Regions from separate parts of the Kitasatospora sp. NPDC051705 genome, predicted to be linked through region 1. Evidence: riboswitches for the same ligand, from Rfam matches in the RefSeq annotation. Region 1 holds a riboswitch; the other holds the start of a gene.
What was found. Region 1 has a riboswitch for S-adenosylmethionine ahead of ACIA8Q_RS18580 (aminotransferase class V-fold PLP-dependent enzyme). Riboswitches for the same ligand answer to the same signal wherever they lie in the genome.
Positions count from the first base shown of each region.

Region 2: another riboswitch for S-adenosylmethionine. It lies ahead of thrC (threonine synthase); the one in region 1 lies ahead of ACIA8Q_RS18580 (aminotransferase class V-fold PLP-dependent enzyme).

Region 1 covers NZ_JBITCO010000013.1:75,121-90,491, reverse strand. The annotation lists gene ACIA8Q_RS18590 (rhomboid family intramembrane serine protease) at 208-990, shown strand; gene ACIA8Q_RS18585 (Lrp/AsnC ligand binding domain-containing protein) at 1,030-1,311, shown strand; gene ACIA8Q_RS18580 (aminotransferase class V-fold PLP-dependent enzyme) at 1,334-2,698, opposite strand; SAM riboswitch class IV at 2,749-2,866, opposite strand; gene trpD (anthranilate phosphoribosyltransferase) at 2,982-4,058, opposite strand; gene ACIA8Q_RS18570 (hypothetical protein) at 4,196-4,621, opposite strand; gene ACIA8Q_RS18565 (heme-copper oxidase subunit III) at 5,018-5,638, shown strand; gene ACIA8Q_RS18560 (c-type cytochrome) at 5,826-6,635, shown strand; gene ACIA8Q_RS18555 (Rieske 2Fe-2S domain-containing protein) at 6,644-7,696, shown strand; gene ACIA8Q_RS18550 (ubiquinol-cytochrome c reductase cytochrome b subunit) at 7,693-9,354, shown strand; gene ACIA8Q_RS18545 (GntR family transcriptional regulator) at 9,517-9,888, shown strand; gene ACIA8Q_RS18540 (Ig-like domain-containing protein) at 9,929-11,185, opposite strand; gene ACIA8Q_RS18535 (cytochrome c oxidase subunit 4) at 11,362-11,778, opposite strand; gene ctaD (cytochrome c oxidase subunit I) at 11,778-13,553, opposite strand; gene coxB (cytochrome c oxidase subunit II) at 13,550-14,404, opposite strand; gene ACIA8Q_RS18520 (aminotransferase class V-fold PLP-dependent enzyme) at 14,767-15,371, shown strand, end outside.
Region 2 covers NZ_JBITCO010000004.1:263,304-278,674, reverse strand. The annotation lists gene ACIA8Q_RS07825 (diguanylate cyclase domain-containing protein) at 1-1,181, shown strand, start outside; gene ACIA8Q_RS07820 (hypothetical protein) at 1,326-2,318, shown strand; gene nagA (N-acetylglucosamine-6-phosphate deacetylase) at 2,391-3,563, opposite strand; gene ACIA8Q_RS07810 (ROK family protein) at 3,560-4,507, opposite strand; gene ACIA8Q_RS07805 (extracellular solute-binding protein) at 4,802-6,082, shown strand; gene ACIA8Q_RS07800 (cupin domain-containing protein) at 6,134-6,484, opposite strand; gene ACIA8Q_RS07795 (DUF3263 domain-containing protein) at 6,552-6,812, shown strand; gene otsB (trehalose-phosphatase) at 6,921-7,760, shown strand; gene ACIA8Q_RS07785 (trehalose-6-phosphate synthase) at 7,793-9,277, opposite strand; gene ACIA8Q_RS07780 (glucosyl-3-phosphoglycerate synthase) at 9,316-10,341, opposite strand; SAM riboswitch class I at 10,490-10,626, shown strand; gene thrC (threonine synthase) at 10,643-11,923, shown strand; gene ACIA8Q_RS07770 (MoaD/ThiS family protein) at 11,965-12,243, shown strand; gene ACIA8Q_RS07765 (cold-shock protein) at 12,794-12,994, shown strand; gene groL (chaperonin GroEL) at 13,339-14,961, shown strand; gene ACIA8Q_RS07755 (hypothetical protein) at 15,069-15,371, shown strand, end outside.

The DNA.
Region 1 (15,371 bases):
GGGCGGGCTAGGCGCTCCCCCCGGAGCCCCGGCGTCGGCGGCGGGAGGCGGGAATGCCCGCGCCAAGCCTATTGCCTGGGGCAACCATCGCGGCCACCGGTTGCACGAAGCCGCAGGCCCGGCCCCGGCCCCGGTCCGGGGCCCCGAGTAGGCCACCTGCCGTACAGCGCGGTGTCACCCGCCCGGGCCGGAGGGATGCTTGGCCGCATGGCGCTGACGGCCCCGGGCCACACCGACGAGCGGGACGGCCGGCCGGCCGTGCCCGCCCCGGTGGTTACCTACGCCCTGATCGCGCTCAACACCCTGGTGTTCCTGCTGGGCCCGGCCGCCGGGCTCAACCCGCTGTACGGCACCGGCCAGGCCCGGGTCTGCGCGGAGCAGCGGTACGAGCAGCGCTGGGGCGCCGTCCCGGTCGAGCTGCTGACCGGGCACCCGTTGACCGCCGGGCAACTGGCCGAGGCCCCCGACCCCGTCCCCGGCTGCCCGGCCGCCCCGACCCCGGGCAAGCACCCGGCGCTGTCGGTGCTCAGCGGGCTCTTCCTGCACGCCGGCTGGCTGCACCTGCTGGGCAACCTGCTCTTCCTGCACGTCTTCGGCCCCACCGTCGAACTACGGCTCGGCCGCGCCCGGTACGCCGTCTTCTACCTGGCCGCCGGCAGCGTGGCCACGTACGGCTTCGCCCTGGCCGAGGCGCACTCCGCGGACTCGACCCGGGTGCTGATCGGCGCCTCCGGTGCGATCTCCGCCGTCCTCGGCGCCTACCTGCGCTTCCACCCGCGCTCCCGGGTGACGACGCTGGTCCCGCTGCTGCTGTTCCTGCCGCTGCGCTTCCCGGCCTGGCTGGTGCTCGGCCTCTGGTTCGCGCTGCAGTGGTGGTCGGTCCACGCAGCCGGGCCCGGGGTGGCCTACCTGGTGCACGTGATCGGCTTCTCGGCGGGCTTCCTCTACGCCTGCACGGTGGTCAGCCACCCCCCGAGACGACCCGGCTGACGCCCGATACGCTGGCGGCACCCCACAAAGGAGCCGAACGTGATCACCGCCATCGTCCTGATCAAGACCAGTGTCGACCGCATCCCGGAGATCGCCGAGGCCATCGCAGCCATCGAGGGCGTCAGCGAGGTGTACTCGGTGACCGGTGGCTACGACCTGGTGGCGATGGTCCGGGTGCGCCGGCACGACGACCTGGCCGAGGTCATCCCGGGACGGCTGAACAAGGTCCCGGGCGTGGCCCACACCGAGACCCAGATCGCCTTCCGCACCTACTCCCAGCACGACCTGGAGGCGGCGTTCGCGCTCGGCCTGGACGAGTAGTCCCCGCCGGCTCCCGGGCCGCTCAGCCCTGCCGACGGGTGTCGGCGACGCAGCGGCCGCCCTCGTTGCGGTAGTTCCAGGCCGCGCCGTCCGTGACCAGCTCCCGGACGGCGGTCAGGAAGCGGTCGACGTGCTCGTCCGGCGTGCCGGCCCCGAAGCTGACCCGGATCGCGTTCAGGCTGCGCTCGCCCGGCAGCGAGGGCTCCGGCGCACCGCACTCGGAGGGGGCGACGTCCTCGTCCCCGAGCAGGGTGCGCAGCAGCGGGTGCGCGCAGAACAGCCCGTCGCGGACGCCGATGCCGTACTCGGCGGACAGCGCGGCCGAGAAGTGCGAGCTGTTCCAGCCCTGGACGACGAAGGACAGCACGCCCACCCGGGCCGAGCCGGCACCGAACAGGTTCAGCACCTTGACCTGCGGGATCTCCGCCAGGCCGGCCGTCAGCCGGGCGACCAGCTGCCGCTCCCGGGCCTCCAGGGCGTCGAAGCCGGCCTCGGTCAGCGCCCGGCAGGCGGACGCGATGGCGTAGGCGCCGATGACGTTCGGCGAGCCGGCCTCGTGCCGGGCCGGGCCGGTGTGCCACTGGACGGCCACCGAGCCGTCGTCCTGCCGGGCCACCGTCCGGGTCGCGCCGCCGCCGGCCAGGTACGGCTCGGCCGCGTCCAGCCAGTCCGCCCGGCCGGCCAGCACGCCGGCGCCGAACGGTGCGTAGATCTTGTGGCCGGAGAAGGCGATCCAGTCGACGTCCAGCTCGCGCACCGAGACCCGGTGGTGCGGGGCCAGCTGGGCGGCGTCCAGCACCACCCGGGCGCCGTGCCGGTGGGCGGTCGCGGTCAGCTCGGCGACCGGCCACAGCTCGCCGGTCACGTTGGAGGCGCCGGTGACGCAGAGCAGCTTGGGGCCCTCGGGCGCGTCGGCGAGCGCGGCGTCGAGGGCGGCGACGGCCTCGGCGTGCGAGCGCGGGGCGCGCAGGTAGCGGACGTCCAGCCCGGCGTGGGCCCAGGGCAGCAGCGAGGCGTGGTGCTCGGTCTCGAAGGCGAACACCCGGGTGCCGGCCGGGACGGCGGAGGCGAGCAGGTTCAGCGAGTCGGTGGTGGCGCGGGTGAAGACCACCTGGTCGCCCTCGCGCAGGTCGAGGAACTCGGTGACGGTGCGGCGGCTCTGCTCGAACAGGTCGGTGGAGAGCTGCGAGAGGTAGCCGGCGCCGCGGTGCACGCTGCCGTAGTAGGGGGCGTAGGCGGCGACGTCGTCCCAGACCCGCTGCAGCGCCGGGGAGCTGGCCGCGTAGTCGAGCGCCGCGTAGCCGACCTTCTCGCCGTTGGCGAGCGGGACCTGGACGTCGTGGCCGAGGACGGCGAGCGGGGCGCAGATTTCGGTGGCGATCGACACGGGGATGCACTCCTCCTGGGTGTGGGACCCCGGGAGTGTGAGTCGTCCGGCGTCCGCGCTTGCCGCACGGACGATTCGCCGAGCGACCCGGTCCTCACCCAGGGCACCCCGCCACGGACGGAGGGTTGCCGGACAGCCAGCTGGGGCTTGACGCTGTCACTCATGACCTGGACAGGACTCTAGGTCGGCCCGCGCCGGGTGGTCAAACGACCGTCCACCATCCGGACGTCCCCGGACGTGCCGGGGCCCGCACCGGCTTCCCGGCGCGGGCCCTGCGACCGCCTCAGATCCGGCTGGTCGCCTCCGACCAGCGGCGCAGCAGCTCCTGCGCCGTCCCGGAGTCGATGGCCCGCGCGGCCCGCTCCATGCCGGCTGCGAGCTGCTCGGCGAGCGGCGCCTCGCCGAGGTCCAGCGCGACCAGCGCGGCCGCGGTGTTCAGCAGGACGGCGTCCCGCACCGGCCCGCGCTCCCCGGCCAGCATCCGGCGCGCGACCTCGGCGTTGTAGGAGGCGTCCGCGCCGCGCAGCGACTCGATGCCGACCAGCTCGATGCCGACGTCCCGCGGGTCGAAGGCGGTCTCGGTGACGGTGCCGCCCTGCACGATCCACACCCGCGAGGTGGTGGTGATGGTCAGTTCGTCGAGGCCGTCGTCGCCGCGGAACACCAGGGCGGTCGAGCCGCGCCGGGCGAGCACCCCGGCGATCAGCCCGGCGAGCCGGGTGTCGAAGCAGCCGATCGCGTGCGAGGTCACCTTGGCCGGGTTGGTCAGCGGGCCGAGGATGTTGAAGGCGGTGGGCACGCCGAGGTCGCGCCGGGCGGTGGCGGCGTGGCGCATCGACGGGTGGAACTTGGCCGCGAAGCAGAAGGTGAGGCCGACCTCCTCGGCCACCTCGGCGACCCGCCGGGCGGGCAGGTCGAGGCGGACGCCGAGCTTCTCCAGCACGTCGGAGGAGCCGCTCGCCGAGGAGGCGGCCCGGTTGCCGTGCTTGACCACCTTGGCGCCGGCCGCGGCCGCGACGATCGCCGACATGGTGGAGATGTTGACCGTCTTGGCGCGGTCACCGCCGGTGCCGACGATGTCCACCGCCGGCCCGGGGACGGTGAGCGGCTCGGCGTGCGCGTACATGGCGTCGACCAGGCCGGTGACCTCGTCGACCGTCTCGCCCTTGGCCCGCAGCGCGACCATGAAGCCGGCTACCTGGACGGGGGACGCCTCGCCGCTCATGATCCGGTCCATCGCCCACGCGGTGGACGAGCGGTCGAGGTCCTCCCCCTTCAACAGCGCCGCCAGGAGGTCCGGCCAGGTGCGGACCACCTGCGCGGGGTCGGTACCACCGTTCGCAGGGTTCACGTTCACCATGGCTGACTCCAGCTGTTGTCGGTCTCCCCGTGGCGGGGGGACGTCCGTACGGATGGAGTCAGCCTATCGAGCGGCGGGGTGCCCTCGGCGCTGTCTTCTCTAGTACTGAGACGGCCCGGTCCGAAGACCGGCCGGGCTCACTGGCCGGCCGGGGCCCGCTTGGCCAGCCGGGCCCGCAGCAGGGTGGCGACGGCCTCGGCCAGCGCCACCGGGTCCACCGGGTGGGAGATCGCGGCGTCGGCCCGGCTCCAGGCGGCCAGCCAGGAGTCCTGCGGCCGGCCGATCAGCACCAGCACCGGCGGGCAGCCGTAGATCTCGTCCTTCAGCTGGCGCCCGAGCCCGAGCCCGCCGGCCGGAACCGCCTCGCCGTCCAGCACGCAGAGGTCCACGCCGCCCTTCTCCAGGGCCTTGATCACCGCGGGGGTGGTCGCGCACTCCAGGTAGGACAGTTCCGGAAGGTCCTCGGCGGGCCGGCGGCCGAGTGCCGTCAGCACCTGCTCGCGGGTGTTGCGGTCGTCGCTGTAGACGAGGACGGTGAGCGTCTCGTCGGTCGTGTACGCCATGGGCCCTGCTCCCTCAAGTGTGATCCGGACCACGTTCGCCTGATCCGGATGCTACTCCCGATCACCCGCCGTCGAGGCCCCCTCGCGGACGTTCCCTCCCCAAGCCGCCGCGCCCGGGGCTCACCCGCCCGGAGGACGCGCCGTCACCCGGACCCGCCCGGTCCACCCGTACGGCCGACAGGGCGCCCCCGCACTACCCCGGGAGGCCCTGCAGGGCGTGCAACGACACGCAGGGCAAGGGGGTCGTAGGGCCCTCCGAGGAACCGTCAGAAAAGGGACACGCCGCTGCTCAGCCCCCGTCCGGGCACCCCGCCGCCCCCCAGGGGGGCATACCGCACGCACCGGACACTCCGAGGGAGACCCCCCGGCGTGAAGACGGAATAAGGGACCGACATAATGTCCGTCGTGGCGACAGCAACAGCAGTAGAAACCGGGCACGCGCACGGATCGGTCAACCGGCCGAACATGGTCAGCGTCGGAACGATCGTCTGGCTCAGTTCCGAGTTGATGTTCTTCGCGGCCCTCTTCGCGATGTACTTCACGCTCCGCTCCGTCAAGGGGCCGGAGTTCTGGACCGAGAAGGCGAGCGCACTCAACGTGCCGTTCTCCTCGGTCAACACCACGATCCTGGTGCTCTCCTCGCTGACCTGCCAGCTCGGTGTGTTCGCTGCCGAGCGCGGGGACGTGAAGAAGCTCCGCTCGTGGTTCGTCATCACCTTCGTGATGGGCGCGATCTTCATCGGCGGCCAGATCTTCGAGTACACCGAGCTGGTCAAGAAGGACGGCCTGTCGCTGTCCTCCGACCCGTACGGCACGGTGTTCTACCTGACCACCGGCTTCCACGGTCTGCACGTGACGGGTGGTCTGATCGCCTTCCTGCTGGTCCTGGGACGGACGTACGCAGCCAAGCGCTTCACGCACGAGCAGGCCACCGCCGCGATCGTGGTGTCGTACTACTGGCACTTCGTCGACGTCGTGTGGATCGGCCTGTTCGCGACCATCTACCTGATCAAGTAACCAGCTGATCAGGTCGCTGGCCACCGGCTCCGGCCCCGCCCTCACCGGCGTCGGGCCGATTCTGCCGGTGGCGACGCTCCCAACCGACCGACCGCGCGCGCAGCCCTAGACAGGCAGCCTCGTGCCGGCCAGACCGGCCGCCGGGTGCACCCACCAGTCGACCAGATCCTGACACCGGGGTTATTCCGTGAAAAAGCTCTCCGCACGACGGCGCCACCCATTGGCGGCGCTGGTCGTCCTACTTCTCGCCCTGGCGGCAACCGGGGGGCTGTACGCCGCGTTCGCGCCCGCCGACAAGGCGCAGGCGGACGTCGCCGCGCAGTCGCTCGCGATCGATGAGGGCAAGAAGCTCTTCGCCGTGGGCTGCTCCTCCTGCCACGGCCTGAACGGCCAGGGCAGCAGCGACGGTCCTAGCCTGGTCGGCGTCGGCTCCGCGTCCGTCGACTTCCAGGTCGGCACCGGCCGCATGCCGGCCCAGCAGCCCGGCGCCCAGGTGCCGCGCAAGAAGAACATCTACTCGCAGGCGGAGATCGACCAGCTCGCCGCCTTCGTGGCGTCGCTCGGCCCCGGCCCGGTGACGCCGAGCCAGGAGCAGTACACCTCGACCAACCCGGACGACATCTCCAAGGGTGGCGAGCTGTTCCGCACCAACTGCGCCCAGTGCCACAACTTCGCCGGCCAGGGCGGTGCCCTGACCAAGGGCAAGTACGCCCCGTCGCTGGAGGGCGTGGACGCCAAGCACATCTACGAGGCCATGCAGACCGGCCCGCAGAACATGCCGTCGTTCCCGGACACCACCATGCCCGAGGAGCAGAAGAAGCAGATCGTGGCCTTCGTCCGCCACACCACCTCCGATGAGCCCAACCCCGGCGGTCTCACGCTCGGCAGCCTCGGTCCGGTGACCGAGGGCCTGTTCGGCTGGATCTTCGGTCTCGGGACGCTCATCGCGGTCGCGATCTGGGTCGCCGCCCACACCACCAAGGCCAAGAAGTCATGAGCCACGACATGTCAGAAGAGAAGCTTCCGGAGTCGCACGGCTCCGCCGGCGAGGTCGCCGGTCACGGCGACCCGTTCGCCGACCCGGGCCTGCCGGCCCACGAGCCCCGTCGCACCGACATCGACGAGCGGGCCGCCAAGCGGGCCGAGCGTCAGGTCTCGCTGATGTTCGTGGTCTCGATGCTCGCCACCGTCGGCTTCATCGCCTCGTACGTGGCCATCGACCCGGACAAGATCGTCTACATCTTCCCGCTCGGTCACGTCAGCGCGCTGAACTTCGCGCTCGGCCTGACCCTGGGCGTCGCGCTGTTCATGATCGGCGCGGGCGCGGTCCACTGGGCCCGCACCCTGATGTCGGACGTCGAGCTGCCGGCCGAGCGTCACCCGATCGAGGCCGACGACGAGGTCCGCGCGGACGTCATCCAGCAGTTCCAGACCGGTGCCGCCGAGTCGGGTTTCGGCCGTCGCAAGATGATCCGCAACACCCTCATCGGCTCGATGGCGCTCGTCCCGCTCTCGGGCGTCGTCCTCCTCCGCGACCTCGGGCCGCTGCCCGAGAAGAAGCTGAAGGAGACGGGCTGGAACGAGGCCACCCCGGCCCACCCGATCCAGCTCATCAACATGAACACCAGCCAGCCGATGAAGGCCGAGGACGTCGTCGTCGGCTCGCTGACGTTCGCCATGCCCGAGGGCCTGCACGTCCACGACGAGGACTTCCAGCAGGCGATCGCCAAGGACGCCCTGATGCTGGTGCGCATCGCACCGGAGGACATCAAGGACGACAAGTCGCGTGAGAAGGGCTTCGAGGGCATCCTCGCCTACTCGAAGATCTGCACCCACGTCGGCTGCCCGATCAGCCTCTACGAGCAGCAGACCCACCACGCGCTCTGCCCCTGCCACCAGTCGACCTTCGACCTGGCGGACGGCGCGCGCGTCATCTTCGGCCCGGCCGGCCACCCGCTGCCGCAGCTGAAGATCACCACTGACGAGAAGGGCTTCCTGGTCGCCACCGGCGACTTCGACGAGCCCGTCGGCCCGAGCTACTGGGAGCGTGCTCGATGAGTAGCGCGAGCAGCACCACCTCCGGTGCCACCAAGCCCGCCAGCACGCGTGCCAAGCCCGCCAACAAGTGGGAAGCCGCCGCTGACTGGACGGACGGCCGGCTGGGGATCTACTCCCTCGCCAAGGCCAACCTGCGCAAGATCTTCCCGGACCACTGGTCCTTCATGCTGGGCGAGATCTGCCTCTACACCTTCGTCATCATCATCCTGACCGGCGTCTACCTGACGCTGTTCTTCAAGCCCTCGATGGCCGAGGTCGTCTACAACGGCTCCTACGTCCCGCTCAAGGGCATCGGGATGTCCGAGGCGTACGCGTCGACGGTCGACATCAGCTTCGAGGTCCGCGGCGGTCTGCTGATCCGCCAGATCCACCACTGGGCCGCGCTGGTCTTCGTGGCGGCGATGCTCGTGCACATGATGCGCGTGTTCTTCACCGGCGCGTTCCGCAAGCCCCGTGAGATCAACTGGGTCTTCGGCTTCCTGCTGCTGGTCCTGGGCATGTTCGACGGCTTCTTCGGCTACTCGCTGCCGGACGACCTGCTGTCGGGCACCGGCATCCGCTTCATGGAAGGCGCGATCCTCGCCGTCCCGCTGGTCGGCACCTACGTGCAGATGTTCCTGTTCGGGGGCGAGTTCCCCGGCCACGACATCGTGCCGCGCTTCTTCACGATCCACGTGCTGCTGATCCCGGGCATCATGCTCGGCCTGCTGGTGGCGCACCTGATCCTGGTCTTCTACCACAAGCACACCCAGTGGGCGGGCCCGGGCAAGACCGAGAAGAACGTCGTCGGCATGCCGCTGATGCCGGTCTACATGGCCAAGGCCGGTGGCTTCTTCTTCCTGGTGTTCGGCCTCATCGCCGCCATCTCGGCGATCGCCACGATCAACCCGATCTGGGCGTACGGCCCCTACCGCCCCGACCAGGTGTCCACGGACGCCCAGCCGGACTGGTACATGGGCTTCTCCGAGGGCCTGATCCGCGTCATGCCGGGCTGGGAGATCAGCGTCTGGGGCGGCCACACCCTGAACCTGGGTGTGTTCATCCCGCTGATGATCTTCCCGCTGGTCCTGGTCGCCATCGCCGTCTACCCCTTCATCGAGGGCTGGATCACCGGCGACAAGCGCGAGCACCACATCCTGGACCGCCCGCGCAACGCGCCCGTCCGCACCGCGCTCGGCGCCGCCTGGATCAGCCTGTACCTGGTGCTCCTGGTCGGTGGTGGCAACGACCTGTTCGCCACCCACCTGCACCTGTCGATCAACTCGATCACCTACTTCGTCCGCGTCGGCTTCTTCGTCGTCCCGGTCATCACCTTCATCGTCACCAAGCGCTGGTGCCTCGGCCTCCAGCGCCGTGACAAGGAGAAGGTGCTGCACGGCCGCGAGACCGGTGTCATCAAGCGCCTGCCGCACGGCGAGTTCGTCGAGGTGCACGCCCAGCTGCCGCAGAAGGACCTCTTCAAGCTCACCGCCCACGAGCAGGTCCAGCCGGTCGAGCTGCCCGCCCAGGCGGACGAGAACGGCGTGGCCCACCGGGCCGGCCTCCTCACCCGCACCCGGGCCAAGCTCTCCCGCGGTTTCTACGGCGAGGGCGCCCAGATCCCCAAGCCGACCTCCGAGGAGCACCACGAGATCACCAGCGGCCACGGCCACCACTGATCCCGTACGCCCCGCGGCGTCGCACCCGAGGGCCGCTGACCAGAGTTCTTCTGGTCGGCGGCCCTCGGGCTTTGCCGTCCCCCGCCCGACCCCGTCGGACCGGCCCCCTCCACCCGGCCCCGTCCGACCGGCCCCACCCGTCCGCAGCCCCCAGGAGCCACCGTGCAGCTGTCCGTCGACCCCGCCGCCGCCACTCCCCCGTACGAGCAGATCCGGGCCCAGATCGCCGAGCGCGCCCGCTCCGGCGAGCTGCCCACGGGGCTGCGGCTGCCCACCGTCCGGGCGCTGGCCGAGGAGCTCGGACTGGCCGCCGGGACGGTGGCCCGGGCCTACCGGGAGCTGGAGGCGGACGGCGTGGTGGAGACCCACGGCCGGCGCGGCACGCTGATCGCCGCCACCGGTGACACCGCGCACCGGCTGGCCGCCGCGGCGGCGGCCGACTACGCGGACCGGGCGAGCCGGCTGGGGCTCTCCCGCGCGGACGCCCTGGCCGCGGTGGACACCGCCCTGCGGCTGGCCCTCCCGGAGGCCTAGGGTCCGGGAGGGCCGGTCGCAGGGCCGTGCCGGAGGCCGGTCAGACCTCGGGGCGGACCATCCCGGAGGCGTGCGCCTGGGCGGGCGGCTCGGTGGTGCTGACGGGCTGTCCGAGGGCGCTGTGCTTGACCCAGTCCGTCCAGGTGAGGTTCCAGTCCCCGAAGCCGTTGCCGAACGGCTCCATGGTGGCGCCGAGGCTGTTCACCACCGTCACCAGGTCCCCCACCCGGGTGTTCTGGTAGAACCACTTGGCGTTGTCGGTGCTCATGCCGGTGCAGCCGTGGCTGACGTTCGCCACGCCCTGCGAGCCGACCGACCAGGGCGCCGCGTGGACGTACTCGCCGCTCCAGGTCACCCGGGTGGCCCACTCCACGTTGAGGTCGTAGGACTCCGAGCTGCCGGCGGCTATGCCGATCGTCTCGCCGCTCATCCGGACCGAGCGCTCCTGGCCGAGCACCACCTTGACGCCGTTGCGGGTGTCGAAGCCGGGCTTGCCGGTGGTCACCGGGATCGTCCGGACCACCTCGCCGTCCCTCTTGAGGGTGAGCTCGTGGGCGGCCGCGTCGACCACCGACTCGACCCGCTCGCCGATCCGCAGCCGCAGCGTGCTGCGGTCGCCGCCGTAGAGGCCGTCGGCGATGCGGCTGCCGGTGGCGTCGAAGGCCAGCGAGACGGTGGTCCCGGCCGGCCAGTACTCCTGCGGGCGGAAGTGCAGGTTCTTGTCGTCCACCCAGTACCAGGCGCCGGTGACGGCGGGCTGGGAGGTGACCGTCAGCAGGCGCTCGACCTCCTGACGGGCCTGCGGGTCCTTGACGGCCTCGGAGAGCTGCACGGTGAGCGGCTGGCCCACCCCGTAGACGCCGGTGCCGGAGGAGTCCGGGCCGAGCTTGGCGGTCAGCAGCCGCTGGGCGGCCAGGGTGCTGAAGCCCGCGGTGGTGTCGCCGCGGCCGCCCTTGCCGTCGTCGGCGGCGATCCGCACCGAGTAGTCGGTGGCGGCCTTGAGCCGGCCGGTGGTCCGCCAGCTGCGCTGGTCCTCGGCGAGCTGCCCGGCCACCACCCGCCCGTCCGGGCCGACCACGGTGACGTCGGTGAGCCGGCTGCCGTCCACCGCGGTGACGGTGACGGGCTGGGACGGGTCGACCTTGCCCTCGGCCGAGAGGTGGACCAGCGGGGCCGCGTCGATCCGATGGGGGCCGACCGCCTCCTCGTCGCCGGACGAGCAGGCGGCCAGCGGGGCCAGCACTGCGAGGGCCAGCGAGATGCCGCCGATGCCTGCGATTCCGCGCCTGTCGGGCATGACCGCCTCCGGGGTTCGCACGATTGATCAGATCGTAGGAACGGCGTCCGGAGAAGCGACATCCGAGCGACCCCGGGTTCGCCCGGGTGAGTGAGTCCGTCACCCCGGGGACGCAACGGGGCCGCTCCCCCCGTGCGGGAGGAGCGGCCCTGGTGTGCGTGGCTCGAACCGGAGGACTACTGGTTCTGGTTCTCGCCCCGGTAGAACTCGAAGACCCAGCCGAAGAGGCCGACCAGGATCACCGGCAGCGCCCAGAACATCAGCCACCAGCCGAAGATCACGCCCATGAACGCGAGCGCGCCACCGATCGCCAGCGAGAGCGGCTGCCAGCTGTGCGGGGCGAAGAAGCCCAGCTCGCCGGCGTCGTCCGCGACCTCGGCCTCGGGGTTGTCACCCGCGCCGCTGTCCACCCGGCGGGCGGTGAAGGCCAGGTAGTACCCGATGAAGGCGCAGAGGGCGAAGGCCAGGAACAGCGCGGTGGTGCCGGCCGCCTCGATGCCCAGGTCCGAGTGGTTGGTCCACAGGCCGTAGGTGATGGCCATCGCCAGGACGAAGACCGCGAGGCCGAGGAAGATCTTTCCCTGTTCCTTCATCAGGCGTCGCCCTCCTTCTTGCCCTTGTCCAGCTTCGGGGCGTCGTACTTCGCCGGGGTCACGCCGGCGAGGTGCTTGGCAGGCTCACCGTGGTTCTCGAGGTAGTCCAGCGCGGCGATCTCCGGGTGGTGGAGGTCGAAGGCCGGCGATTCGGAACGGATCCGCGGCAGCGTGAGGAAGTTGTGCCGCGGCGGCGGGCAGGAGGTCGCCCACTCCAGCGAGCGGCCGTAGCCCCACGGGTCGTCGACCTCGACCTTCTCGCCGTACTTGGCCGTCTTCCACACGTTGTAGATGAACGGCAGGATCGACAGGCCGAGGATGAACGAACCGATGGTCGAGACGGTGTTCAGCGTGGTGAAGCCGTCCGAGGCCAGGTAGTCCGCGTAGCGGCGGGGCATGCCCTCCGCGCCGAGCCAGTGCTGCACCAGGAAGGTGGTGTGGAAGCCGATGAACAGCGTCCAGAAGGTCATCCGGCCGAGGCGCTCGTCGAGCATCTTGCCGGTCATCTTCGGCCACCAGAAGTGGAAGCCGGCGAACATCGCGAAGACGACGGTGCCGAACACCACGTAGTGGAAGTGGGCGACGACGAAGTACGAGTCCGAGACGTGGAAGTCGATCGGCGGCGAGGCCAGCAGGACACCGGTCAGACCACCGAAGAGGAAGGTGACCAGGAAGCCGACCGTCCACAGCATCGGCGTCTCGAAGCTCAGCGAGCCCTTCCACATGGTGCCGACCCAGTTGAAGAACTTCACACCGGTCGGGACCGCGATCAGGAAGGTCATGAAGGAGAAGAACGGCAGCAGCACCTGGCCGGTGACGTACATGTGGTGCGCCCACACCGTCACGGACAGACCGGCGATCGCGATGGTGGCCGCGATCAGGCCGGAGTAGCCGAACATCGGCTTGCGGCTGAAGACCGGGATGATCTCCGACACGATGCCGAAGAACGGCAGCGCGATGATGTACACCTCGGGGTGACCGAAGAACCAGAACAGGTGCTGCCACAGCAGCGCCCCGCCGTTGGTCGGGTCGAAGACGTGCGCCCCGAACTTGCGGTCCGCCTCCAGGGCGAACAGCGCGGCGGCCAGGACCGGGAAGGCCAGCAGGACCAGCACGGCGGTCAGCAGGACGTTCCAGACGAAGATCGACATCCGGAACATCGTCATGCCGGGGGCGCGCATGCAGATGATCGTGGTGATGAAGTTGACCGCACCGAGGATCGTGCCGAAGCCGGAGAAGGCCAGGCCCATGATCCACATGTCGCCACCGACACCCGGCGAGTGGACGGCGTCCGACAGCGGCGAGTAGGCGAACCAGCCGAAGCTGGCGGCGCCGTTCGGGGTGACGAAGCCGGCCACCGCGATGACGGAGCCGAAGAGGTACAGCCAGTACGCGAACATGTTCAGACGCGGGAACGCCACGTCCGGAGCGCCGATCTGGAGCGGCATGATCCAGTTCGCGAAGCCCGCGAACAGCGGGGTCGCGAACATCAGCAGCATGATCGTGCCGTGCATGGTGAACGCCTGGTTGAACTGCTCGTTCGACAGGATCTGGGTCCCGGGACGAGCCAGCTCGGCGCGCATGACCAGGGCGAGGATGCCACCGATCAGGAAGAAGGCGAACGACGTGCCCAGGTACAGGGTGCCGATCGTCTTGTGGTCAGTGGTGGTCAACCACTTGATGATGGTCGAACCCGGCTTCCGGGTCCGCTGCGCCCCGACCGTGACGGCCCCGGCGCCCCCGCCGGCCGCGGCGGGCTCGTTGAGGATGGTCACTTGTCTTCACTTCCCATGGAGATGACGCCGGAGGGCACCGCGCCGTTCTGGCCCTTGGCTCGCAGCTCCGCCAGGTGCTTGTCGTAGTCGGCGCGGTCGACGACCTTGACGTTGAACAGCATGCGCGAGTGGTCGGTGCCACACAGCTCGGCACACTTGCCCATGTACTCGCCCTTGACGTTGGGGGTGACCTCGAACTTGTTCACCACGCCCGGCACGACGTCCATCTTCATCAGGAAGTTGACGGGCCAGAAGTCGTGGATGACGTCACGCGAGGTGAGACGGAACTGCACCGTCTCGTTGACCGGCAGCCACAGCGTCGGAGCGTCCTTGGGCGTACCGACTTCGTACGCGGCGTCCTTGTTGGCCGGGTCGGGGGTCTCGGTGTTCTCGTAGTTGAACGCCCAGCTCCACTGGAAGCCCACCACGTTGACCACGTGCTGCGGCTTCTCGGAGACGGAGATCAGCTTCGACTCGTCGCGGGCGACGAAGTAGAAGAGCACCGAGACGATGATGATGGGGACCGCGGTGTAGAGCGCCTCGATGGGCACGTTGTACCGGGTCTGCGGAGGAACCTCCACACCGGTGCGCTTGCGCCGGTGGAAGATCACGCTCCAGAGGATCAGACCCCACATCAGTGCGCCGACCACCAGTGCCGCGATCCAGGAGCCCTGCCACATGTGAAGGACCAGGGGTCCTTGCTCAGTGACGGGACTCGGGAGGCCAAGCCTGGGGAGGTCGTTGGCCGAGCAGCCGGTGGCGGTCGCGATGACGAGGCCCAGTGCCAGCGCCTGAGGCAGCTTCCGCCGCATCGTGCGCCGCGGCGAGCGGTCGGAGCCGTTGGGACTCACGTAGCGCCTTCCCGAAGTCTCGCCCGCCTTCGCGTCGCCCCGTGGAGGATTGTGAGCCTCCCCGGCGACCCGTCCACGGGCACGGTTTGAATGCTTATGCGGGCCAAACCCTACTCCAGCCTTATGCGCTCCTGACGGGGAGCCCCCCGTAACGCGCCGCCCGGTCGCCCGATCAGGCCCGGCAAGGGCTGCACCGCAGGTCATCGCAGGCATTCGAGGTCGATACGCCCGATCGGGGGATCACCTCGAACAACCCGGGTGACGACCCGTCGGACGCGGACGAAGCGGACATTCGGGGTGATCGACTGACGGCCGGTAAGTGATGTCGCCCCGCCGGAACGCCCCCGGGAGTGCCGTTAAATGTGACCGTGTACTTCGACGCGGCCTCGACGGCCCCCCTGCACCCCGTCGCACGGCAGGCGCTGACCGCCGCCCTGGACGAGGGCTGGGCCGACCCGGCCCGGCTGTACCGCTCCGGCCGGCAGGCCCGGATGCTGCTGGACGCCGCCCGCGAAACGGTCGCCGAGGCCCTCGGGGCGCGGGCCGACGAGATCTCCTTCACCGCGAGCGGGACGCAGGCGGTGCAGCTCGGCGTGCTCGGCGCGCTGGGCGGGAACCGGCGGCGCGGCGGCCACCTGGTGCACTCCGCGGTGGAGCACTCCAGTGTGCTGCACGTCGCGGAACGCCGGGAGGCCGAGGGGGGCACCGTCTCGGTGGCGCCGGTGGACCGCACCGGACGGGTCGACCCGGACGCCTTCGCCGCACTGCTTCGGGCGGACACCGCACTGGCCGTCCTGCAGAGCGCCAACCACGAGGTGGGGACCGTCCAGCCGGTCGGCGAGGTCGCCGACCGCTGCCGGGAGGCCGGCGTCCCGCTGCTGGTCGACGCGGCGCAGAGCGTGGGCCGGGTGGACGTGCCCGCCGGCTGGTCCCTGCTGACCGCGAGCGCGCACAAGTGGGGCGGGCC
Region 2 (15,371 bases), on a different contig from region 1:
AGAAGGAGCAGCAGGCGCTGCGGGCCAGCGAGGAGAGCTTCCGCCAGGCCTTCGAGTACGCGCCCAGCGGGATGGCCATCACCGAACTGCACGGCGCCGGTCGCGGCCAGCTGACCAGGGTCAACGACGCGCTCTGCCGACTGCTCGGCCGCCCCCGCGCGGTGCTGCGCCAGCAGAGCTTCGCCGATCTCGTCCACCCCGAGGACCGGGCCCTGCTGGAGCGCACCAGCGCCGAGAGCGGCCGGGCGGAGCTGCGGCTGTCCCGGCGGGACGGCGGCTACCAGTGGGTGTGCCTGCGCAACTCGATCGTGGCGGACGCGGCCGAGGGCCCGAGCTTCCTGCTCACCCACGTCGAGGACATCGAGGAGCGCAAGCGGCACGAGTTCCAGCTCGCCCACCGGGCCAGCCACGACGCGCTCACCGGCCTGCCGAACAGCGCCGAGCTGAAGGCCCGGCTGGCCCGTCGGCTCTGCAACGAGCCGCAGACCGTCGGCGCCGCCGCCGGGGCCGAGACGGCCTACCCGGCCCCGTACGGCTACCCCGCGGACTCCTACGCCGCGCACGCCGCCTACGACGGGCTGGAGGGGGCGGACCCGTACGCCGGGCCGGTGCACGGCTACGGGCTGCCCGAGGCCGGTCCGCTGCCGGGGCTGACCGCGGCCTGCGGGGAGCACGTGCACGCGGTGGTCCCCACCGACCACGGCCCGGGCGAGGCCTGGTCGGCGCCCTTCCGCTCGGGGGCCGCGGCCCACGCGGACAAGGGGCTCGCGGTGCTCTTCTGCGACCTGGACGGCTTCAAGTCGATCAACGACCGGTTCGGCCACAACGCGGGCGACGCGGTGCTGGTCGAGGTCGCCCGGCGGCTGAGCCAGGCCGTCCGGGACGGCGACACGGTGGCCCGGCTCGGCGGCGACGAGTTCGTCGTGCTGGCCGACGGCATCGGCCGGGAGGAGGCCAAGGACCTCGCCCACCGGCTGCGCAACGCGATCATCCCGCCGATGCGGATCGACGGCCGGGCGATGCGGGTGGGCGTCAGCCTCGGCATCGGCTGGGCGGGCTGCGGGATGAGCACCGAGGAGGTGCTGCACACCGCGGACGAGCGGATGTACGACGAGAAGCGGGCGCGCGGGGGCGCGGTGCGCGGCGCGCGCGGCGAGCGTTCGCACCGGCGGGCGGGCTGACCGGGCCCCGGGGCCGCGCAGGTTACCCGTGGGTTGTCAAGGGCTCTTTCCCGGCAGTCGGGTACGGCAGGTAGGGTTCCCGGGTACGAGAGCGTCCATGATCTGCGCCGGTCCGCACCCGGCGGCGCGAACCGGATGGGGGAGTTGACCACCGTGACGACCGCCGGCAGCAACGGAGTGCCCGAGGGCCAGGGGGGCGGTGCCCCGCAGGACGACGATCCGTTCGGCTACCTCTACCGCCCGGCCGAGGGCTCGACCGGGCAGTCGGCCGAGCCGCAGCAGGGCGTGCCCCGGACGTCGTACAACCGCCCGATGGAGGTCGGCCGGGCGCAGTACGGGCAGCAGTACCCGCCCCGGGCGCCGCAGCAGCCGGCCTACGGCCAGCAGCAGCCGGGCTACCCGGGCCAGCAGCAGACCCCGTACGCCCAGCAGGGGGCGCCGCAGCAGCCCGAGTACGGCACGGCGCCCACCCAGCAGAACCGCTACGCCGAGCACTCCCGGCCGCAGCCGGGCGAGGAGCGGCCGAGCAGCGGTCGCAGCAAGGGCGCGGTGATCGGCGCGGTCGCCGTCGTCGCGGCCATCGCGATCGGCGCCGGCATCGCGCTGTCCTCGGGCGACCCGGACGGCGACAAGACCGCCAAGTCCGGCACCCAGACCACCGCCGCGGCCCCGCCCACCACCGCCGCGACCGGCGGGTCGTCCCCGACCGCCTCGCCCTCGGCGAGCGCCACCGTCGCGGCCGGCCCGACCACCGTGGACGCGGGCCAGCTGCAGGCCCAGAACGCGCCGTCCGGCAACAGCGTCAAGGGCGCCAAGTCCGCGGACGGCAGCTACCTGACCCTCCAGCAGGGCGGCTCGGTGACGTGGAACGGCGAGGTCGCCACCGCCGGGACGTACAAGCTGACGGTGCACTTCAGCAACGCCGGCGCGGACGTGAAGGGCGCGGCCTCGGTGAACGGCAAGGACTGGCCGAGCGGGCTGCCGTTCAAGAACTACTCGCCCGGCAAGGACCCGGCGTCCTCCTGGTACACCACCTGGATACTCCCGCAGCTGCAGGCCGGGGCGAACAGCGTCGTCATCACCGCGCCGGGCGGACCGATCCTGATCGACCAGATCACCGTCGAGCCGAGCGGCTGACGCCCGGCGTCCGAGTGCGCGACGGCCGCCCGTCCCCGTGGGGGAGGGCGGCCGTCGGCGTCCCGGGGGCCGTCAGGCGGGCTTCACCACGTCGAAGCGCTCGGCGCCGAGCACCCAGTGGCCGCGGCGCATGACGGCGACCAGGTCGTAGGTCTCGGAGTCGAGGGCGACGAGGTCCGCCAGCTTGCCGGTCTCGAGGGAGCCGGTGGTGCCGGCCAGGCCGAGCAGCCGGGCGGGGGTGGTGGAGAGCGACTCGACGGTCTGGCCCAGGCTGAGGCCGTTGACCGTGACGGAGCGCTTGAAGGCGACGTCCAGCGTGAGGGTGGAACCGGCGATCGCGCCGCCCTCGACCAGGCGTGCGACGCCGTCCTGGACGCGGACCTGGAGGGGGCCGAGGGGGTAGAGGCCGTCGCCCATGCCGGCGGCGCCCATGGCGTCGGTGATCAGGGCGACGCGGGAGGCGCCGGCGGTGCGGTAGGCGAGGTCGAGGACGGAGGGGTGCAGGTGCACGCCGTCGTTGATCAGTTCGACGGTGACGCGGTCGTCCTCGAGGAGGGCGACGATGGGGCCGGGGGCGCGGTGGGCGATGCCGGGCATGGCGTTGAAGAGGTGGGTGGCGACGGTGGCGCCGGCGTCGACGGCGCGCAGGGTGGTGGCGTAGTCGGAGTCGGTGTGGCCGACGGCGGCGATCACGCCGAGGTCGGCGAGCATGCGGACGGAGTCGAGGCCGCCGGGGAGTTCGGGGGCGAGGGTGACCATGGCGGCGTGGCCGCGGGCGGCGTCGACGAGCTTGCGGACCAGGGCGGGGTCGGGGTCGCGGAGCAGGTCGGGGCGGTGGGCGCCGCAGCGGTTGTGGGAGATGAAGGGGCCCTCGAAGTGGATGCCGGCCAGGACGCCGTCCTCGACGAGTTCGGAGAGGACGGCGGCCTGGCGGGCGACCTCGTCGATCTCGCCGGTGACGGTGGAGGCGACGGTGGTGGTGGTGCCGTGCGCGAGGTGGGTGCGGGCGGCGTGCAGGGCCTCCTCGGCGATGCCGGAGGCGTAGGAGGCGCCGCCGCCGCCGTGGACGTGCAGGTCGACGAAGCCGGGGACGAGGGTGTGCCCGGTGAGGTCGAGGTCGCCGGGCTCGGGCTCGCCGCCGAGGCCGGCGATGGCGGTGCCCTCGACGGTGAGTCGGCCGCCCTCGACGACGCCGCAGGGCAGGACCAGCCGGGCGCCGGCCAGAGTGATGCGGTCCGCGGTCACGCGGTCACCTCCAAGGTGAGCAGATCCCAGGCGAGCAGGCCGGCGCCCAGGGACGCGGCGGTGTCTTTGAGCATGGCCGGTACGACCTTCGGGGGCATCTGGAAGGTCAGGCGCTCGGTGACCGCCGCGCGCAGCGGGGTGAGGAGGGTGTCGCCGGCCTCGGCCAGCCCGCCGCCGACGATCACCGTGGACGGGTCGAGCAGGCTCTGGGCGAGCACGATGCCGTCGGCGAGGGCGTCGACGGCGCGCTGCCAGACCGCGAGCGCGCGGGGGTCCCCGGCGTCCACCGCGGCGGCGCAGGATGCCGCGTCGGCGTCGGGGTCGCCGCAGGCCTCGGCCCAGGCGCGGGAGACGGCGGAGGCGGAGGCGAGCGTCTCCAGGCAGCCGCGGGCGCCGCAGCCGCACTGCGGTCCGCCGGGGCGGACCACGACGTGGCCGATCTCGCCGCCGTAGCCGTGCGCGCCGGCCTCGATCCGGCCGCCGATGCCGATGGCGCCGGCGATGCCGGTGCCCAGGGCGATGAACAGGAAGCGGTCGACACCGCGGCCGGCGCCGATCCGGCCCTCGGCGAGGCCGCCGGAGCGCACGTCGTGGCCGAGCGCGACGGGCATCGCGGAGCCGTCGGGGCCGGCCAGCCGCTCGCCCAGCAGGCTGCGCAGCGGGAGGTCCCGCCAACCGAGGTTGGCGGAGTAGACGGCGATGCCGTTCCTCTCGTCGATCGTGCCCGGGACGGCGACGCCGGCGGCGAGCGGGGCGACGCCGAAGCGGCTGCGCCCCTCGTCCGCGAGGTCGGCGGCGAAGTCGAGGATGGCGGCGACCACGGCGTCCGTGCCGTGCTCCCGCCCGGTCGGTCGGCGTGCTTCGAACAGCACGGAGCCGTCCTGGGCGAGCAGCGCGGCCTTCATGCCGGTGCCGCCTACATCGAGTGCGATGACGTGCTTCACGGAGGACAGTTTCCCCTGGCTGGTAGAAGAGGTCTAGTCCAGTTGTCGGATTGGTCTGGTCCAGAACGGGTGAGCTTTGTCGCAGCTGCGGGCGGTGTGCGGGGCTTTGCGCCGGGCGGCGCGCGGTCACCTCCTGTTGCGCATCGTGCAACGACCTCCGCACTTCGATAACTACTCGGCGGGCTCGGGGTAGTGGTGTGGACCACCGCCCGCTCGATTTGGCAGTGTTGCCGCCTCCCCCCTGCCGGATTCCCCCGTTCGGCCGCAGTCCTCCCCCCGAAGGCGGTACCCGCGTTGAACAGGCGCGCCCACGTTCCCACCCGTGTCCTCGGCACCGCGCTGGCCGGCGCGTTGGTGCTCCCCGCGGTCAGCGCGTGCGGCGGGCAGGGCGACGGGACGGTCACCCTCAAGCTGGTCGCCGCCGACTACGGGGAGAACGCCGACACCGGCTCCAAGCGGTACTGGGACGAGGTCGCGCGCGGCTTCGAGGCGGCGAACCCCGGGATCAAGGTCGACGTCGAGGTCGACAGCTGGACCGACATCGGCAAGAAGGTCGACGACATGATCGCGGCCGGCAAGTCCCCCGACCTGCTGCAGACCGGCGGCTTCGCCGACCAGGTCGCCGCGGACCGGCTCTACCCGGCCGGCGACGTGCTCTCGATGGACACCCAGGCCAAGTTCCTGGACACCTTCTCGCACGCCGGCCAGGTGCTCGGCACCCAGTACGGCATCCCGTTCGTCTCGTCCTCCCGGGTGCTCTTCTACAACAAGGCGGTCTTCCGCCAGGCCGGCATCACCCAGCCGCCGGCCACCTGGAACGAGCTGCGCCAGGCCGCCGAGAAGATCAAGGCCAAGGTGCCGGGCGTGACCCCGTACGGGCTGCCGCTCGGACCGGAGGAGGCCCCGGCCGAGTCCATGCTGTGGACGCTCAGCGGCGGCGGCAGCCTCTCCGACGACGTCGGCAACTACACCATCGACAGCAACCAGAACCAGGCCACCTTCGGCTGGCTGAAGAGCAACCTGGTGGCCACCGGGCTGACCTACGCCGACCCGGGCAGGATGAACCGCACCCCGGTGTTCCAGGACTTCGCGGCGGGGAAGGTCGCGATGCTGAACGGGCACCCGACGCTGCTGCGGATGGCGACCGCCGGGAAGATCGACTTCGGCACCGCGCCGATCCCGAAGAAGGACGGCGTGACCAAGACCGGGAGCCTCGGCGTCGCGGACTGGATGATGGCGTTCAAGGCCAACGGGCACAAGAACGAGATCAAGAAGTTCCTGTCCTTCGCCTACACCCGCGAGTACCAGCTGAAGTTCGACGAGCAGTACAACCTGCTGCCGGTCACCCAGGACGCGTTCGCGCAGATGACCTCGGACCCGAAGCACGAGGACCTGAAGCAGTTCGCCGCCGGGCTCGGCAACGCCAGCTTCTACCCCTTCGGGGACCCGGCCTGGGGCGACGTCAGCAACCGGATCAAGGCCGGCATCGGGCAGGCCGTCACCGGGGACCCGAAGCAGGTGCTCACCGGCCTGCAGGACGCGGCGGTCAAGGAGGCGGCCCGGGTCCGCAAGTGAACCCGGGCCGGTGGGGGAACCGCCCCGCGGGCGCGGGTTCGAGGAGGGGCCCTACGGGAGCGTGATGGCGTAGGCCTTCCGGAGGGTCTCGTGGACGGTCCAGGTGGTCCGGTCGCCCTCGCGCAGCACCGCGCAGTCGCCCGGGCCGACCTCCAGGGTCGGGCCGCCCTCGACCTCGATGGTGGCCCGGCCGCTGAGCACCACGAACATCTCGTCGGCCTCGACGTCGGTGACCACGCCCGGGGTGATCTGCCAGATGCCGCGCAGCTGGCGGCCGTCGGGGGACTCGGCGAGGACCCTCCCGGAGACCTCCGGGGAGCCGGAGACGATCTGCGCGGGGTCGAGCGGGTCGGGTTCGAGGTCGGCGGTGGGGATGTGCACGGCGAAGCTGGGCGTGGTCATGGTTCCGACGCTATCCGGGGTGCGGGGTGCGCGGAGGACGCAGAGTGTGTCGGGGTTCCGCGCGAGAATGACACTCCGTAGTGAGGGCGGAGGTGTCCTGGTGGGCGAGCTGAGTGAGCGGGACGTGGCGGTGCTGGCGCTGGAGGGGCGGCAGTGGCGCACGGCCGGGGCGAAGGAGCGGGCGATCCGGGAGGAGCTGGGGATCTCCTCCACCCGGTACTACCAGCTGTTGAACGCGATGCTGGACCGGCCGGAGGCCCTGGCGCACGCGCCGGTGCTGGTGAACCGGCTGCGGCGGATCCGGGAGGCCCGCCGGGCCGCGCGCTGAACCTTGCGGGCCGGGCCGCGCCGCGTCGCGGCGGTCGCGTCGCGCCGCTCGCGGTGGGTGCCGCCGGACGGGTTGGGTGGGAGTCGGGCAGCGGGGTATGGCTCGGGCATGGGCTTCGAAGAGACGTGGACGCCGGTCACTGCGGCCGGGCGGGACGGAGTGCGGGCGATCCTGGAGGCGCCCGGGGGCGCGGTGATCGCCCTGGACTTCGACGGGACCTTGGCGCCGATCGTGCCGGACCCGGACCGGGCCAGGGCGCATCCCGGCGTGGTGGCCGCCCTGCGGGCCCTGGGCCCGCGGGTGCGGGCCGTGGTGGTGGTGACCGGCCGCCCGGCCGCCCTGGCGGTGGAGTACGGGGGCCTGGCCGGGCTCCCCGGGGTGGTGGTGCTCGGGCACTACGGCGCCGAGCGCTGGGAGGACGGCGAGGTGAGCGCGCCGCCGGTGCACCCCGGGGTGGTGCGGGCCAGGGCGGCGCTGCCCGGACTGCTGGCGGAGACGGGGGCGCCCGACGGGACGTGGGTGGAGGACAAGGGGCGCTCGCTGGCGGTGCACACCCGGCGCACGGACGCGCCCGAGGAGGCGCTGGAGCTGCTGCGCGGGCCGGTCGGCGAGCTCGCGGCGGGGCTCGGGCTGGTGGTGGAGCCCGGGCGGCTGGTGCTGGAGCTGCGGCCGCCCGGGGTCGACAAGGGGGCGGCGCTGACCGGCTTCCTGCGTGAGCGCGCGGCGCGGTCGGTGCTGTACGCGGGCGACGACCTCGGGGACGTGGCGGCCTTCGCGGCGGTGGAGGAGCTGCGCGGCGAGGGTCTGGCGGGCCTGCTGGTGTGCAGCGGCGCGGTGGGGGACGCACCGGTGCGCGAACTCGCCGACCGGGCGGACCTGGTGGTCCCGGGCCCGGCCGGCGTGGTGGAGCTGCTCGAAGGGTTGGCCCTGGCGCTCACGGCGCACTGAGCCGGTCGCTCACGGCGCGTCGAGCCGGTCGCTCACAGCGCGCTGAGCTGGTCCAGGAACCACTGCTGCGGGGGGAGTGCGGTGGCCGCCGCCGCGAGGCGCTTGGTGCGGTCGGCGCGCTCCTCCTCCGCCATGGTGAGGCCCGCGTGCAGGGCGTCCGCGGTGGCGATGACGTCGTAGGGGTTCACCGTCAGGGCGTCCTCGGCCAGCTCGGCGTGCGCGCCGGCCTCGCGGGAGAGCACCAGGGCGCAGCCGTGGTCGGAGACCACCGGGACCTCCTTGGCGACCAGGTTCATGCCGTCCCGGATCGGGTTGACCAGGGCGACGTCGGCGAGCCGGTAGGCGGCCAGGGAGCGCGGGAAGTCGTCGTCGACGTGCAGGATCAGCGGCTTCCAGGTGTCGGTGGCGAACTCGGCGTCGATCTCCCCGGCGAGCCGCCGGACCTCGGCGGTGTAGGCCCGGTACTCGGCGAGGTCGGTGCGGGACGGGTAGGCGAAGGCGATGTGCACCACCCGGTCGTGCCACTCGGGGCGGGTCCGCAGCAGGTGCCGGTAGGCCTGGAGGCCGCGGACGATGTTCTTGCTCAGCTCGGTGCGGTCGACCCGGACGATGGTGCGGCGCCCGCCGACGGCCTCCCGCAGGACGGCCAGGCGCTCGTCCACGTCGGGGCGGTGGGCGCGCTCGCGCAGGAAGTCGGCGTCGGCGCCCAGCGCGTGGACGCCGAGCCGGGTGGTGCGGGTCTCCCCGGCCGAGGGCCCGGTGAGGGTGACGGTGAGGGCCTCGCGGTCGACGACGGCGCCCAGCAGCTCCTCGCAGCAGTCGGCGAAGGCGAGCGCCCAGCGCCGGGTGAGGAAGCCGGCCCGGTCGGCGCCCAGGATGCCGGTCAGGACGGCCCGGGCGACGTCGTCGGGCAGCAGCCGGTAGTAGTCCGGCGGCGCCCAGGGGGTGTGCGAGAAGTGGCCGATCCGCAGGTCGGGGCGGGCGGCGCGGAGCAGGGCCGGGGTCAGCGACAGGTGGTAGTCCTGGACGAGGACGGCGGCGCCGGGGGCCGCCTCGGCGGCGAGGGCCTCGGCGAAGGCGGTGTTGTACGCCGTGTAGGCGGCCCACTCGGTGCGGAAGTCCGCGTCGAAGGAGGGGGCGGTCGGGGTCGCGTACAGCAGGTGGTGGACGAACCAGAGGGTGGAGTTGGCGACGCCGTTGTAGGCGCGGGCGAAGGTGTCCGGGTCGATGTCGAGCATCCGGACGGCCTGTCCGCCGACGTCGTGCCCGGCGCGGTCGAGGCGGCCGTCCGGGGCCTCGGCGGCTGCTCTGCGGTCGGCCGCGCCGAGGGCGGCGCAGACCCAGACGGCGTTCGGGTCGTCGATGGCGGAGAGGCCGGAGACCAGGCCCCCGCCACCGCGCCGGAGGGTCAGCGTGCCGTCGTCAGCGGTTCCGAACGACACCGGTCCCCGGTTGGAGGCCACCAGGACGGGGGCGGTGCCGGTCGCGCTCGAACGTTCGGTCGTGAGATCGCCCATGGTTGGTACGTTGCCGTGGCCCCGGGGCGGCAAACCCCTCAGTGCCGGGTCGCGTACTCGGGCACGGTGTGCATCGGGGGGCGCTCGACAGCCGTCACCGGGTGGGTGTGGGCGGTGAACTCCCGGGTCCGCGGGTCCCGGGTGAACTGGGTCAGCAGCGGGTGGACCAGGTCGGCGGAGGCCTTCAGCCGGTGGGTGCGGTCGAGCCGTTCCAGGGCGGTGCGGTAGATGGTGGCGGCCATCCGGCCCAGCGCCTGGCCGTCCTGGTGCCGGTGGTGCCGGACCCCGACGTCCACCTGGGCGAGGGCGTCCAGTCCGACCGCCTCCAGTGCGTCCACCAGGAGTCCGAGCTCGACGCCGTAGCCGGTCGGGAAGGGGAGCCGTTCGAGCAGCGAGCGGCGCGCGGCGTACTCGCCGCCCAGCGGCTGGACGAAACCGGCGAGTTCCGGCCAGTGCAGGTTCAGCAGCGGGCGGGCGACCAGTTCGGTGACCCGGCCGCCGCCGGACGGCACGACGGCGCCGCCGCCCGTGGCCGAGCCGTCGAGCGACACCTCCAGCGGGCGGTCGTACATGGCCTTGACCAGCTGGATGTCCGGTTCGGTGAGCAGCGGGCCGAGGATGCCGGAGACGAAGGCCGGGTCGAACTCGCGCAGGTCGGCGTCGACGAAGCAGACGATGTCGCCGCGGGTCACCAACAGTGAGCGCCAGAGCACCTCGCCCTTGCCGGGGACGGCCGGGATCCGCGGCAGGACGGCGTCGCGGTGCACCACCCGGGCGCCCGCCCCCGCCGCGACGGCGGCGGTGGCGTCGGTGGAGCCGGAGTCGACCACGACGAGCTCGTCGACCAGCGGGACGCGCTCCATCAGCTCGCGCCGGACGGTCCGGACGATGTCGCCGACGGTGGCCTCCTCGTCCAGGGCGGGGAGCACCACGCTGACCGTGTGACCGGTGCGGCGCTTGGCCTCCAGCAGGGTGCGCACCGGCCGGTCGGCCGCGCTCCACGAGCGGCGGCGCAGCCAGGACGCCGCCTGCGGGAGGAGCGCGGGGATCGGTTCGGCGGGCACGTGACTCTCCTCGGCGGGATCGGGTGGGACGCGTCATCTCGCGTGGCGGACGGTCCCGTTCGGCGTTGACGCCTTCGGATACAGTCTTCGTACAGCGGTCGGACCTTTGCACGCCGGGGTCACCGTTGAGCGCCACCACAATTTCACAAGCTCATCCAGAGGGACTGAGGGAACGGCCCGTTGACGTCCCGGCAACCTTCTCGCTCGGCTGTCGTCGTACAGGCCCCGGCGGGACAGGTGCCAATTCCGGCCTGTGGCGCGACCGCGCCACGGGGAAGATGAGGAGAGAGGCCTCGCCATCATGGCTATCGACACCGTCGCACCCGCATCCGTGGACCTCGGCCCCGCCGCCGCCCTGTCCTGTCGGGAGTGCGGCACCCGCTTCCCGCTCGGTCCGAGCTTCGCCTGCCTGGAGTGCTTCGGCCCGCTGGAGATCGCCTACGAGTTCGGCGGCGAGCGGGCCGAGGAGCTGCGCAAGCGGATCGAGGCCGGCCCCACCTCGATCTGGCGCTACGCCCCGCTGCTGCCGGTGCCGGCCGACGTCGCCTCGAAGCCCAACCTGAACCCCGGCTGGACCCCGCTGGTGAAGGCGGACAACCTGGGCCGCGAGCTCGGCTTCACCGCCCCGCTGCACGTCAAGGACGACTCGGGCAACCCCACCCACTCCTTCAAGGACCGGGTGGTGGCCTGCGCCATCGAGGCCGCCCGGGCCTTCGGCTACACCACGCTGTCCTGCTCGTCGACCGGCAACCTGGCCGGTGCGGTGGGTGCGGCGGCGGCCCGGGCCGGGTTCCGGTCCTGCGTGTTCATCCCGCACGACCTGGAGCAGGGCAAGGTCGTCATGGCCGGGGTGTACGGCGGCGAGCTGGTCGGCATCGAGGGCAACTACGACGACGTGAACCGCTTCTGCTCGGAGCTGATCGGCGACCCGGCCGGTGAGGGCTGGGGCTTCGTCAACGTCAACCTGCGCCCCTACTACGGGGAGGGTTCCAAGACGCTGGCGTACGAGATCTGCGAGCAGCTCGGCTGGCGGCTGCCGGAGCAGATCGTCATCCCGATCGCCTCGGGCTCCCAGCTGACCAAGATCGACAAGGGTCTGCAGGAGCTGATCAGGCTCGGCCTGGTCGAGGACCGGCCGTACAAGGTCTTCGGTGCCCAGGCGGCGGGCTGCTCGCCGGTGTCGGCCGCGTTCAAGGCCGGCCAGGACGTGATCCGGCCGGTCAAGCCGGACACCATCGCCAAGTCGCTGGCGATCGGCAACCCGGCGGACGGCCCGTACGTGCTGGACATCGCCCGGCGCACCGGCGGCGCCGTCGAGGACGTCACCGACGCCGAGGTGGTGGACGCCATCCGGCTGCTGGCCCGGACCGAGGGCATCTTCGCCGAGACCGCGGGCGGGGTCACCGTCGGCGTGCTGAAGAAGCTGGTGGAGACCGGCCAGCTCGACCCGGCCAAGGAGACCGTCGCGATCAACACCGGCGACGGCCTGAAGACCCTGGACGCCGTCGCCGGGGCCGGCATGACCGCCGTCATCCGCCCGACCCTGGCGTCCTTCCGCGACGCCGGCCTCGCGTCCGCCTGAACCACCCCCACCCGCTGGGCCGCACCCCCGCTAGGAGAGCCATGAGCGTCAACGTCCGCATCCCCACCATCCTGCGCACCTACACCGGCGGCGCCGCCGAGGTGAGCGCCGAGGGCGCCACCCTCGGCGAGGTCATCGCCGACCTGGAGAAGAACCACGCGGGCATCTCCGCCCGCATCCTGGACGACACCGGCAAGCTGCGCCGCTTCGTCAACGTCTACGTGAACGACGACGACGTGCGCTTCGCCGACGGCCTGGCGACGGAGGTCGCGGACGGGGCCGGCGTCTCGATCATCCCGGCGGTGGCCGGCGGCTGCTGAGCCGCACCCGCCCGGGCCGGCCGCCCGCGCGCACGGAATTCCGCTCTCCGTGCGCGTGGGCGGCCGTGCGCATTTCGGCGGGAATATATCCCGGTGGAGTCGGAGTAGAGTGTGGCTCGGCTGGGAAAAGGGATTCTCTTCATCCTCCCCCGCGATTCGCCGGACCGCCGTCCGGCCGTTGAGACCCGCTGGGCCCCGGCGCTGCGAAACATGTCAGGCCGATGTCAGAATTCGCGCGGTGATCTGTAGTAATTCGTCCGCTATGTCCGGCGTCAAATGCCGAGTTCATTCCGATTCCGCCCGCAGTGTCCCCTGGTGCGCACCCGGAATTCCCCGCAGTTGACCCTGTTGCAGAGGGCGTCGATCCGGATACATTCAGCGGCGGTCGACGTAGTCAGCCGCTCACAGGATGCCGTCAGGCGCCCCGGCGGAGGATTGCGGCGTGCACGGCTGCGCCCAGGGGGGGTTCCCCGGGCCGGCCTCCAAACCAGACCCGGGCCCGCGACCTGCGGGCGCGTGAAGGGCCAGCACAGCACTAGGGGAGTTCGGAATGGCTCAGGGCACCGTCAAGTGGTTCAACGCGGAGAAGGGCTACGGCTTCATCGCGGTCGACGGTGGTGCGGACGTCTTCGTCCACTACAGCGCGATCCAGATGGACGGCTACCGCACCCTCGAGGAGGGCCAGCGGGTCGAGTTCGAGATCTCCCAGGGACAGAAGGGCCCGCAGGCGGACATGGTCCGCTCGGTCTGACCTCTTCGGCTCCAGGAGCTCGGCGCGGCCCACGGCTGGTGACCACTCGCTTCTCGGCGGGCCCGTACGACACGCGTCGTGCGGGCCCGTCGGCGTTCCCGGGCGGGGAGTTGCGGGGGCCCCCGGGATCGCGCCGGACGGCTCGCGGGATCGCGATTGGGCTTGCACTCGACCACCCGGAGTGCTAATCATTGGCGTTAGCACTCACAGCGTGAGAGTGACAGCGGACCGGGTCGGTGAGGCCCCCGGGAGCGGTAGGGGAAAAGACCCCCGCACACCAGGGCCGTCCGTCGCGGGCACCCCTTGGTCCGAGCAGTCGACCGTGTCCCGGAGGACCACTTCTGATGGCCAAGATCATCGCCTTTGATGAGGAAGCTCGCCGCGGCCTTGAGCGTGGCATGAACCAGCTCGCCGACGCAGTGAAGGTCACGCTCGGCCCCAAGGGCCGCAACGTCGTGCTGGAGAAGAAGTGGGGCGCCCCCACGATCACCAACGACGGTGTCTCCATCGCCAAGGAGATCGAGCTCGAGGACCCGTACGAGAAGATCGGCGCGGAGCTCGTCAAGGAGGTCGCCAAGAAGACCGACGACGTCGCGGGTGACGGCACCACCACCGCCACCGTGCTCGCCCAGGCCCTGGTTCGCGAGGGTCTGCGCAACGTCGCCGCCGGCGCCAACCCGATGGCCCTGAAGCGCGGCATCGAGAAGGCCGTCGCCGCCGTCTCCGACCAGCTGCTGGCCCAGGCCAAGGACGTGGAGACCAAGGAGCAGATCGCCTCCACCGCCTCCATCTCGGCCGCCGACACCCAGATCGGCGAGCTGATCGCCGAGGCCATGGACAAGGTCGGCAAGGAAGGCGTCATCACCGTCGAGGAGAGCAACACCTTCGGTCTGGAGCTCGAGCTCACCGAGGGCATGCGCTTCGACAAGGGCTACATCTCCGCCTACTTCGCGACCGACCTGGAGCGCATGGAGGCGACCTTCGAGGACCCGTACATCCTCATCGCCAACTCCAAGATCGGCTCGGTCAAGGACCTGCTGCCGCTGCTGGAGAAGGTCATGCAGAGCGGCAAGCCGCTCGTCATCATCGCCGAGGACGTCGAGGGCGAGGCCCTGTCGACCCTGGTCGTGAACAAGATCCGCGGCACCTTCAAGTCCGTCGCCGTCAAGGCCCCGGGCTTCGGCGACCGCCGCAAGGCCATGCTCGGCGACATCGCCATCCTCACCGGTGGCACCGTGATCTCCGAGGAGGTCGGCCTCAAGCTGGAGAACGCCGGCATCGACCTGCTGGGCACCGCCCGCAAGGTGGTCATCACCAAGGACGAGACCACCATCGTCGACGGTGGCGGCGACAGCGAGCAGGTCGCGGGCCGCGTGAACCAGATCCGCGCCGAGATCGAGAACAGCGACTCGGACTACGACCGCGAGAAGCTCCAGGAGCGCCTCGCCAAGCTGGCCGGCGGCGTGGCCGTCATCAAGGCCGGCGCGGCCACCGAGGTGGAGCTCAAGGAGCGCAAGCACCGCATCGAGGACGCCGTCCGCAACGCCAAGGCCGCCGTCGAGGAGGGCATCGTCGCCGGTGGTGGCGTCGCGCTGCTGCAGGCCGGTGTCGCCTTCGACAAGCTGGAGCTGGACGGCGACGAGGCCACCGGTGCCAACATCGTCAAGGTCGCGCTCGAGGCCCCGATCAAGCAGATCGCGACCAACGCCGGCCTCGAGGGCGGCGTCGTGGTGGAGAAGGTGCGCAACCTCCCCGCCGGTCACGGCCTGAACGCCGCCACCAACGAGTACGTCGACCTGGTCGCCGCGGGCATCATCGACCCGGCCAAGGTCACCCGCTCCGCGCTGCAGAACGCCGCCTCCATCGCGGCGCTGTTCCTCACCACCGAGGCCGTCATCGCCGACAAGCCGGAGAAGGCCGCCGCGGCCGCCGGCGGCGGCATGCCGGGCGGTGACATGGACTTCTGATCCTGATCTCCTGAGATCGGATCGGTCGAATCCCGATCGTGTGGGCGGTCCCCTTCGGGGGGCCGCCCACACGGCGTTCCAGCGGCGCACTACCGGAGAATGGACAGATGGCTTCCGACGACATCGAGACCGCCCTGCACAACGCGCGGGCCCTGATCCTGGCCGACCTCACCGCGCGGGACGTGGCGGACGCCGCCGTCGTCTCCCTGGTGGAACAGGCCGTGACCCACCGCCGCTGGTGGCTCGAGCAGTGGCCGGACGGCACCGAGTACGTGCTCGGGCTGGTCGCCCAGGACGTCCAGGACGCGCTGCTGGAGGCCTACGGCCGCTGGCCGCTGTGCGCCGACTGCGCCGCCGACGGCGACCCGCACGCGCTCAGCGTGGAGCCCGAGCTGGGGCCGGAGCCGCAC